Regions from separate parts of the Streptomyces sp. NPDC057950 genome, predicted to be linked through region 3. Evidence: riboswitches for the same ligand, from Rfam matches in the RefSeq annotation. Region 3 holds a riboswitch; each other region holds the start of a gene.
What was found. A riboswitch is a leader RNA that binds a small molecule or an ion and turns the genes downstream of it on or off. The one in region 3 is predicted to bind cobalamin.

Region 1: linked by a shared signal. The riboswitch ahead of ACFVTC_RS03265 (CbtB-domain containing protein) and the one ahead of ACFVTC_RS06550 (cobalamin biosynthesis protein) in region 3 are both predicted to bind cobalamin.
Region 2: linked by a shared signal. The riboswitch ahead of ACFVTC_RS13915 (ribonucleoside-diphosphate reductase subunit alpha) and the one ahead of ACFVTC_RS06550 (cobalamin biosynthesis protein) in region 3 are both predicted to bind cobalamin.

Annotation. Positions count from the first base shown of each region.
Region 1 is NZ_JBHVPP010000001.1:723,763-727,028, reverse strand. It holds gene ACFVTC_RS03270 (acyl-CoA dehydrogenase family protein) at 1-894, opposite strand, end outside; gene ACFVTC_RS03265 (CbtB-domain containing protein) at 1,020-1,241, opposite strand; cobalamin riboswitch at 1,278-1,421, opposite strand; gene ACFVTC_RS03260 (histidine phosphatase family protein) at 1,566-2,165, shown strand; gene ACFVTC_RS03255 (four-helix bundle copper-binding protein) at 2,154-2,504, opposite strand; gene ACFVTC_RS03250 (nuclear transport factor 2 family protein) at 2,659-3,060, opposite strand; gene ACFVTC_RS03245 (PadR family transcriptional regulator) at 3,146-3,266, shown strand, end outside.
Region 2 is NZ_JBHVPP010000007.1:6,975-10,240, forward strand. It holds gene mctP (monocarboxylate uptake permease MctP) at 1-1,216, shown strand, start outside; gene ACFVTC_RS13910 (hypothetical protein) at 1,396-1,587, shown strand; cobalamin riboswitch at 1,615-1,775, shown strand; gene ACFVTC_RS13915 (ribonucleoside-diphosphate reductase subunit alpha) at 1,903-3,266, shown strand, end outside.
Region 3 is NZ_JBHVPP010000002.1:523,644-526,909, forward strand. It holds gene ACFVTC_RS06545 (cobyric acid synthase) at 1-446, opposite strand, end outside; gene ACFVTC_RS06550 (cobalamin biosynthesis protein) at 443-1,414, opposite strand; cobalamin riboswitch at 1,520-1,663, opposite strand; gene ACFVTC_RS06555 (hypothetical protein) at 1,837-2,061, opposite strand; gene ACFVTC_RS06560 (anion permease) at 2,074-3,266, opposite strand, start outside.

The DNA of each region.
Region 1 (3,266 bases), on a different contig from region 3:
CATGGCGTCGAGCCGGGTGTGGGTCTGCGCGAGCCGGCGGCGCACCCAGGGAAGGTCGACGACCCGGCGGCCGTCGGCGAGCTTGGTCTCCATGGCCCAGCGCTGGACGTCGTGCAGGGCACGGATCGCCATCGTGCCGTGGGCTGCGAGGGTGACGCGCTCGTGGTTGAGCTGGTTCGTGATCAGCCGCCAGCCCTTGTTCTCCTCACCGACCCGGCGGGAGACGGGGACGCGGATGTTCTCGTAGTAGCTGGCGGTGGTGTCGTGCGAGGCGAGGGTGTTGATGAGGGTGCAGGAGTAACCCGGGTCGGAGGTCGGTACGAGGAGCATGGTGATGCCCTTGTGGGGCGGGGCGTCCGGGTCGGTGCGGACGGCGAGCCACACCCAGTCGGCGGTGTCGCCGTTCGTCGTCCAGATCTTCTGCCCGTTGACCGTGTAGTGCCCGGTGGTCTCGTCGCCCTCGCGTACGGCCCGGGTCTTCAGCGCGGCCAGGTCGGTGCCCGCGTCGGGCTCGCTGTAGCCGATCGCGAAGTCGATCTCGCCGGAGAGGATCCTGGGCAGGAAGTAGCCCTTCTGCTCCTCGGTGCCGAACTGCATGATCGTCGGTCCGACGGTGTTCAGCGCCATCAGGGGCAGCGGTACGCCCGCCTGGGCGGCCTCGTCGAAGAAGATGAACTGCTCCATGGGCGTGAGCCCGCTGCCGCCGTACTCCTCGGGCCAGCCCGCACCGAGCCGGCCGTCCGTGCCGAGGCGGCGGATCGTCTCACGGTAGAACCGCTTCTGCGCCGCGGGATCGCCGTACCGGGCATAGGCGTTGTCGGGCACCAGCTCGGCGAAGTACTCACGCAGTTCGGTCCGCAACCGCTGCTGCTCCGGCGTGTATTCGAGATGCACGGCGCCTCCTGGCTCCCCAAGGCGGGACCTGACGGCGCACACCGTAGAACGTGTTCCAGAAATAGGGAATGGCGGTGACATGCGTAAGGGGGCGCCCCGGCGGGCGCCCCCTTCTGTCCTGGCCGTCAGTGGCAGGGGAATCCGAGGAGGTGGCGGGCGTCGTGCACCCACTCGTGGACGTTCTCGCCGGACACGAGGGAGGTGGCGCCCTGTTCGGCGCCGACGAAGTAGAGCAGGACCAGCATCAGCACGCCGAAGAAGACCGCCCAGGGGACGATCGCGCCGATCGGCAGCTTGGCGGGAACGGCGGTGGGGGTGGCGGTCGGCTGGGCGACGGACTGCGCCATGGGGCAGTACCTCCTGGGGAACTCGCGTCCCGTCTCGGTGGTGCACAGGACGACGGCCGCGGGTCTGACTCGCTCGACCTCCGCCGCCCCTGGGAGGGGTGACGTGCGCTGGGCTTACAGTGGCGCGACCGTGCCGGACTCCCACCGGACTTCCGCCGAACCGTCGTCAATATCATCCAGACCGTACCGCGAAGCCGGGGCCCGGCCAAGGGCGCGTGACAGCAACGCCGTTGCGCCCCGGAACCGGGGAGACGTCGGCGGATTCCCTGTTCCGGCAGGGTGTTTCGGGCACGGGCGAACACGACAGCGCACGAGAGTGAACGTATGACGAGCCGAGTGATCTTGATCTCAGCCGCGATCGGCGCGGCCCTGCGGGAGGCCCGCTTCGACGAAGGGGGCCGGGTGGACGCCGCGGGGCTGCGGCTCGCGCGGGCCGCCGCGGGCGCGGTCCCGGGCGCGGAGCGGCTGTGGGTCTCCCCCACCGTGCGATGCCGCGAGACCGCCGACGCGCTGGGCCTCGACGGGGTCCTGGACGTCCCGGAGCTGGCCGGCCTGGACGTCGGCCGATGGCGTGGCGCGACCTTGGAGGAGGTCGGCTCCAAGGAACCGGAGGCGGTGGCCCAGTGGTTGGCCGATCCCGGCGCGGCACCGCACGGCGGTGAGTCGGTGCGGGCGTTCTGCGACCGGGTGGCGGGCTGCCTCGACACGGCCGCGCGCTTGACGGGCCGGACCGTCGCCGTGGTGGAGCCGGAGGTGGTACGCGCGCTGGTGGTACGGGTGTTGGGCGCACCGGAGTCGGCGTTCTGGCGGGTCGACGTACCGCCTCTGACCGCCACCGAGTTCAGCGGCCGCTCCGGGCGCTGGAACGTACGGGCCGGACGGCCGCTCGCCCCGTCGGCGGAAGCGGGCGGCTCAGGCGGGTAGCAGCGTCGCGAGGAAGTCCGTGCACGCCTGGGCACACGCGCGGCAGGCCCGCGCACTCACTTGTGCGCCGGGACACCGGTCGAAGACGTCCGCGCACTCACGGCAGACGGACCGGCACCACTCGACCTGGACACGGATGCCCGCCTCGCCCCGGTGGTGCTGCCCGTTCAGGACGAGGCAGGTCGCGTCGCACACCTCGGCGCACATGAGGCCCATACGGCGCGCGAGTTGCCGCACCTCGGGTCCGTCGGGATCGATACGGCTCGCCCGCAGCGCGCAGGCGAGGGCGCACTCGGCGCATGCCTGCGCGCAGTCGAAGCGGTCCTCCAGGAAGCGGATCGGTGCCTGCTCGGACGCCGGTGCGGACGTCTGCTTCGTCTTCGGTTTCGGCTTCGTCGTCGGCTTCGTCTTCGTCGTCGTGGTCACCCGGCGCGGGTAGCCCTCGGGGGCCACGCCAAACACCACGTGGACGACCGGCCCCCGGGGGCGCGGCTCACCGTTCCCCGGCCTCCGCCGCCTCCCGCGAGATCCGCTCGAACTGCGCGCCCATGGCCTCGGAGAGCGCATGGGCCGCCGAGAGCGGGCGGACCATGACCATCAGGTCGTCGATCCTGCCGTCCTCGTCGAAGTGCAGGAAGTCGCAGCCGTTGATCTCCTTGTCGCCCACCTTCGCCGTGAAGACCAGCGCGTGGTCACGGCCGTCGGCACCCGCGATCTCTTGTACGTAGCGGAAGTCGGTGAAGACGCGGGTGACGCCGCGCAGGATGGCCGCGGTGATCGCCTTGCCCGGGTAGGGCTTGAAGGCGACGGGGCTGGTGAACACGACGTCGTCGGCCAGCAGCTCCTCGACCGCGGCGAGGTCGCCGGCCTCCACGGCCTTGCGGAAGGGGTGCATCGGTGGTCCCCGCTCTCATAGTCAACTAATTGAATAGGTGCGTAAGAGATTAGTCGTGGGGGTGTGTGCCGTCTAGCCTTGGCCCATGGCATTGCGCAACGCGGTTCTCGCCGCGCTCCTGGAGGGTGAGGCGTCGGGATACGACCTGGCCAAGGAGTTCGACGCCTCGGTGGCCAACTTCTGGATGGCGACCCCGCAGCAGCTCT
Region 2 (3,266 bases), on a different contig from region 3:
CGCCGTCACCGGCATCCTCGCGACCATGCCGTACATCGCGCTCCAACTGGTGGGCATCCAGGCCGTGCTGGACGTCATGGGCGTCGGCGGCGGCGAGAACACGAACTGGTTCGTCAAGGACCTCCCGCTCCTCATCGCCTTCGGCGTACTGGCCGCGTACACCTACTCGTCGGGCCTGCGCGCCCCCGCCCTGATCGCGTTCGTGAAGGACACGCTGATCTACATCGTGATCGCGGTGGCCATCATCTACATCCCGATCAAGCTGGGCGGCTTCGACGAGATCTTCCACTCGGCGAGCGAGAAGTACGCCGCGGCCGGCGCGGGCGGGATCGTACCGGCCCAGGCCGGGCAGTGGACCTACGCCACCCTGGCACTCGGCTCCGCGCTCGCCCTGTTCATGTACCCGCACTCGATCACCGCGACGCTGTCCAGCCGCAGCCGTGAGGTGATCCGGCGCAACACCACGATCCTGCCGCTCTACTCCCTGATGCTGGGCCTGCTCGCCCTGCTCGGCTTCATGGCGATCGCGGCCGGGGTGAAGGTCACCAACGGCCAGCTCGCCATCCCGCAGCTCTTCGAGGACATGTTCCCGGCCTGGTTCGCGGGTGTGGCCTTCGCCGCGATCGGCATCGGAGCCCTCGTCCCCGCGGCCATCATGTCCATCGCGGCCGCGAACCTCTTCACCCGCAACATCTACAAGGACTTCATCAAGCCGGACGCGACCCCGCAGCAAGAGACGAAGGTCTCCAAGCTGGTCTCGCTCCTGGTGAAGGTGGGCGCGCTGGTCTTCGTCCTGACGATGGACAAGACGGTCGCCATCAACTTCCAGCTCCTGGGCGGCATCTGGATCCTGCAGACCTTCCCGGCCCTGGTCGGCGGCCTGTTCACGCGCTGGTTCCACCGCTGGGCGCTGCTCGGCGGCTGGGCGGTCGGCATGCTCTACGGCACGCTCGCCGCCTACGGGGTCGCCTCGCCGACGCAAGCGCACTTCGGCGGCAGCTCGAAGGAGATCCCGGGGATCGGGGAGATCGGCTACATCGGTCTGACGGCGTTCGTCATGAACGTGGTGGTCTCCGTCGTCCTCACCTTCGCCCTGCGGGCGTTCAAGGCACCCGACGGCGTGGACGAGACGACACCGGAGGACTACACGGCGGACGCCGGCGACCCGGGAGTCCAGGCCGAGCTGCCCCCCGCCACCGCGGAGGCGGGCCACTAGGGCGCGTCGCGAAAGTCCCGCCCGCTCCCACCGGGCGGGAACCGCCGGGCGCGGCCCGGGACAGCGGTACCGCGGAGCGGGCCGCCGGAGAGAGATCCGGCGGCCCGTCGCCGTGCGTCCGGCGCGCACGCCCGGCACGGACACCGTCATCAGGCCGGCACGGCCGGAGGAGCACCCCGGTGCCGACCGCGCGCGGGCCACCGGGGGCTGTGCGCGTGGTGCTGTCCACCCGGCGCACCACGCGCGGCGCCCAGCGCCTCTACCCACGCCTCGGCTTCACCCGCGCCCCGGAGCACGCCTCGAACCCGGTTCCGCACCTCGACGACGTCTTCCTCCTCACCTACGAGTTGACCTTCAGGCACACTCCGTAGCGCCCTCCGAAGCCGACACGGCACAACATGTGGGGGTGCTTCCTCGGCCCGGCACTAGATGTATGCTCATGCTCGCTGTCGTCGCAGGGGAATCCGGTGCGAATCCGGAACTGTCCCGCAACGGTGTACTTGTGCGCATTCGCGTACGGGCTTCAGTCCGAGGACCTGCCGACAGCGTGCCCCGGCCAGCCGGCCCGGGCGCCGACGACGTCCGGGCCTCGTGGAATGGGCCGGTGGACGCACGCGTACCCGTCACCGAGTCGCGTGTCCCGCTGCCCTCCGCCAGGCCCCGTGCCGAGCGAGGGAGAGCCCCAAGTGACCATCGCGCCAGCCGACCCGGTTTCAGTTTCCGCCCAGCAGGCCCCGGTGGAAGCGGAGTCCGCGCAGCGGGCCCCGGTGGAGACGGACGGTCCTGGTACCACGCTGCTGCGTACCCTGACCGACTTCACCGCCGACCTCCCCGGCGCCGACCCCGGCCGGGTCGCCGCCGCCGCGTTGCGCGGCCGGTCCACGCACGCGGACGACGCGGAGCTGCGCGAGCTGGCCACCGAGGCGGCCGCCGGCCTCATCTCCGAGGACCCCGTGTACTCGCGGCTGGCCGCCAGGCTGCTGACCGTCGGCATCGCGGAGGAGGCCGCCTCGCAGGGCGTCACGACGTTCTCCGAGTCCATCACCACGGGCCGGCGCGAGGGTCTGATCGCCGACCGCACGGCGGACTTCGTCGACCTGCACGCGGCCCGCCTGGACGCCCTGATCGACACCGCGGGCGACGACCGTTTCGGCTACTTCGGCCTGCGCACCCTGCACAGCCGCTACCTGCTCCGGCACCCGATCACCCGAAAGGTCGTCGAGACCCCCCAGCACTTCATGCTCCGGGTGGCGTCCGGCCTCGCGGAGGACGACACGGCCCGGTCCGTCGACGAAGTGGCCGCGCTCTACGGCCTGATGAGCCGGCTGGACTACCTCCCGTCCTCCCCCACGCTCTTCAACTCCGGTACGCGGCACCCGCAGATGTCGTCCTGCTACCTCCTCGACTCCCCGCTGGACGAGCTGGACTCCATCTACGACCGCTACCACCAGGTCGCGCGCCTGTCGAAGCACGCGGGCGGTATCGGGCTGTCCTACTCCCGTATCCGCTCCCGCGGTTCACTGATCCGCGGCACGAACGGCCACTCCAACGGCATCGTCCCCTTCCTGAAGACCCTCGACGCCTCGGTCGCCGCGGTGAACCAGGGCGGCCGGCGCAAGGGCGCCGCCGCGGTCTACCTGGAGACCTGGCACTCCGACATCGAGGAGTTCCTGGAGCTGCGTGACAACACCGGCGAGGACGCCCGCCGTACGCACAACCTGAACCTCGCGCACTGGATCCCGGACGAGTTCATGCGCCGGGTCGACGCCGACGCGCAGTGGTCCCTCTTCTCCCCCTCCGACGTGCCCGGACTGGTCGACCTGTGGGGCGCCGAGTTCGACGCGGCCTACCGCGCGGCGGAGGCGAAGGGCCTGGCGAAGAAGACCATCCCGGCCCGCGACCTCTACGGCCGCATGATGCGCACCCTGGCGCAGACCGGCAACGGCTGGATGACCTTCAAGGACGCCGCCAACCGCACGGCCAACCAGACGGCGGAGCCGGGCCACACCGTGCACTCCTCGAACCTGTGCACCGAGATCCTGGAGGTCAC
Region 3 (3,266 bases):
ACGATGTCGGTCCGCCGCAGATTGATCTCGGCAGGACTGCCGGCCCCCTCACAGATCACCGCGTCATACGTGCCCCGCAACTCGGCGAGGCAGTCCAGCACGGTGCCCAGGAGCTGTCGCTGCCTACCGCCGTGGTAGCCGCGGGCCGTCATCTCGCCCACCGGCCTGCCCATGAGCACGACCTGACTGCTCCGGTCGCTGCCCGGCTTGAGCAGCACGGGGTTCATGAGCGCGGTCGGTTCCACCCGGGCGGCCTGCGCCTGCATGGCCTGGGCGCGCCCGATCTCGGCGCCCTCGCGGGTCACGAAGGAGTTCAGGGACATGTTCTGCGCCTTGAAGGGCGCGACCTTGACGCCCTGCCGCACCAGCCACCGGCAGATCCCGGCGGTCACGACGCTCTTGCCGGCGTCGGAGGTGGTTCCGGCGACGAGGAGACCGCCGCTCATGTCGTACGCCCCTTCGTGAGTGGTCCGTTGGCGAGCAGCCGCCCGGCCAGCAGCCGTCCCGCGGCACTCACGCCGAGGGCGAGCCAGCCGACGCGCCGCGACAGCCGCACGGCCCGTTCGATGTCGCCGACGCGCACGGCGCGCCCGCCGTCGTTGAGGACGGGCCGGTGCTCGATCCGGCCGGCGTACGAGAGGGTCCCGCCGAGCCGTACCCCGAGTGATCCGGCGAACGAGGCTTCCACGGGACCGGCGTTGGGGCTCGGATGCCGGCGGGCGTCGGTGCGCCAGGCGCGCACGGCCCCGCGCGGGTCGTCGCCGGCGACGGCGGCGAGCGCCGCGGTCAGCCGTGCTCCCGGCCAGCCCGCGACGTCGTCGAGGCGCGCGGAGGCCCAGCCGTAGCGCAGGTACCTGGCGGATCTGTGTCCGACCATCGCATCGAGCGTGTTCACGGCGCGGAACGCGACCAGTCCGGGCACACCGCCGACGGCTCCCCACACCAGGGCGCCCACCACGGCGTCGGAGGTGTTCTCGGCGACGGACTCCACGACGGCGCGCGCGATGCCGTCGCGGTCCAGTGCCAGGGGGTCGCGCCCGCACAGGTGCGGCAGCCGCGCTCGGGCGGCCTCGACGTCATCGGCGCCGAGCGCGGCACCGATCGCCCGCGCCTCGCGCCCGAGGGAGGTGCCCCCGACGACGGCCCACGTGGCGGCGGCGGTCAGGGCGACGGAGGCGGTACGGGAACGGCGTACGCCACGGCTCGCCAGCGCGGCGAGCACACCGGCGCCGCCGACGCAGACGGTGGTGTGCAGCGCTCCCCAGCCGCGGTGGTCGCGCCACAGCATCCGCTCCACGGCGCCCGCGGTCCGCCCGAACGCGGCGACCGGATGGCCCCGGCGGGGATCGCCGAGCAGCAGGTCGCCGAGGAGGCCGGTGGCGGCGCCGTACGCGAAGACGCGATCGGCACGCACGGGGTCAGCCCGCCGTGGGGTGAAGTGGAACCCTCGTACTCATCAAGACCCGCAACGGGCAGCCGCGCATGGCGATATGTCCTCACTCAGGGTGTCCGCGCCCTGGTTCGACGAGACCGGCGGTGAGAGTTCCTGGCTCCCGGGGAGTTCCTTCCCCGGTCACAGTGGCGGGACCGCGCCGGATTCACACCGGCTTCCTCTTCTGTCGCCGTACTTGGCTCCGGCAGTCCACCACGGGTTGCAGGACCCGTCAACTTGCCGTTGACCTGCGGGGGGAGAGTGTGCGAAGGCCCACATGGCGAGGGGCGGGGGAGGACGTGTGCGGGGGGTGCGGCACGGCATGCGCGTGGGGTGCGGGACGGCGATCCGTCCCGCACCCCACGTGAAGTGCTGCCCGTTTCAGGCTGTTTGCCGGGGCGCGGTCACTTGCCGACGATGAGATAGATCCCGTAGGCGACCGCCGCCGCGCACGCGGCGAAGCAGACGTACGCGCCGGTGACCGCGAGAGCGGCCGAACCGCCCTGGGCGGACGCGGACTCGCGCTTGGTGAGGCCGACGATGCCGAGGGTGAAGAGGCCGACGAGGGCCACGGTGACCACGAGGCTGACTCCGAAGACGGAGCCGAGGGCTGCCCAGTCGATGTTCATGCTGTTCTGTCCTTACACCGTGGCCGGGCGGGTGGGCTCCGCGTCCGGGGACGGGATGGTGGTCTTCAGATCGCCGGACAGGTCTCCGGTGACGGGGCCCGCGGGCGGCGGGGTGACCGCGGCCATCGCGGTGGTGACGACGCCGGCCGGCTCGGCGGCGTCGTTGACGTTGTCGATGGTGACCGGCTGGCGGCGGGACAGCGTCCAGATGGCGCCGGCGCCGGCGACCAGCAGCGCGCCGGTGAGGACGATGCCCCAGGTGCCCTGCTTGGTCAGGAACTCGGCGGCGGCACCGGCCAGTCCGGCGGCCGGCAGGGTCAGGCCCCAGGCGACGAACATCCGGGTCGCGGTCGACCAGCGGACGACACCGCCCTTGCGGCCGAGGCCCGAGCCCATCACGGCACCGGAGCAGACCTGGGTGGTGGAGAGGGAGAAGCCGATGTGCGAGGAGGCCAGGATGGCCGTCGCGGCGCTGGTCTGGGCGGCGAAGCCCTGCTGCGGGGCCAGGTCGGTCAGGCCCTTGCCCATCGTGCGGATGATGCGCCAGCCGCCCAGGTAGGTGCCGAGCGCGATGGCGGTACCGGCCGAGACGATGACCCAGGTGGGAGGGTTCGAGCCGGGGGCGATCACACCACCGGTGACCAGGGCGAGGGTGATGATGCCCATCGTCTTCTGGGCGTCGTTCGTGCCGTGCGCCAGCGAGACCAGACCGGCCGAGGCGATCTGGCCCGCGCGGTAGCCCTTGGCGGTCGCCTTCTGGCCGGCGCGGTCGCTGATCCGGTACGTCAGCCGGGTGGCCAGCATCGCGGCGAGTCCGGCCACGATGGGCGCGGCGACCGCGGGGAGCAGCACCTTGGTGACGACGGTCGAGCCGTTCACCGACGACCAGCCGGCCGACATGACCGCGGCGCCGATCAGACCGCCGAACAGTGCGTGGGAGGAACTGGAGGGCAGACCCAGGAGCCAGGTCAGCAGATTCCAGAGGATGGCGCCGACGAGCGCCGCGAAGATCACTTCGGTACGTATGCCCTCTTCGTTGATGAGTCCGCCGGAGATCGTCTTGGCGACCTCCACCGAGAGGAACGCACCGACGAGATTCAGCACGGCGGACATGGCCACCGCCGTCTTGGGCTTCAGAGCGCCGGTCGAGATGGTCGTCGCCATCGCGTTGGCAGTGTCGTGGAAACCGTTCGTGAAATCGAACA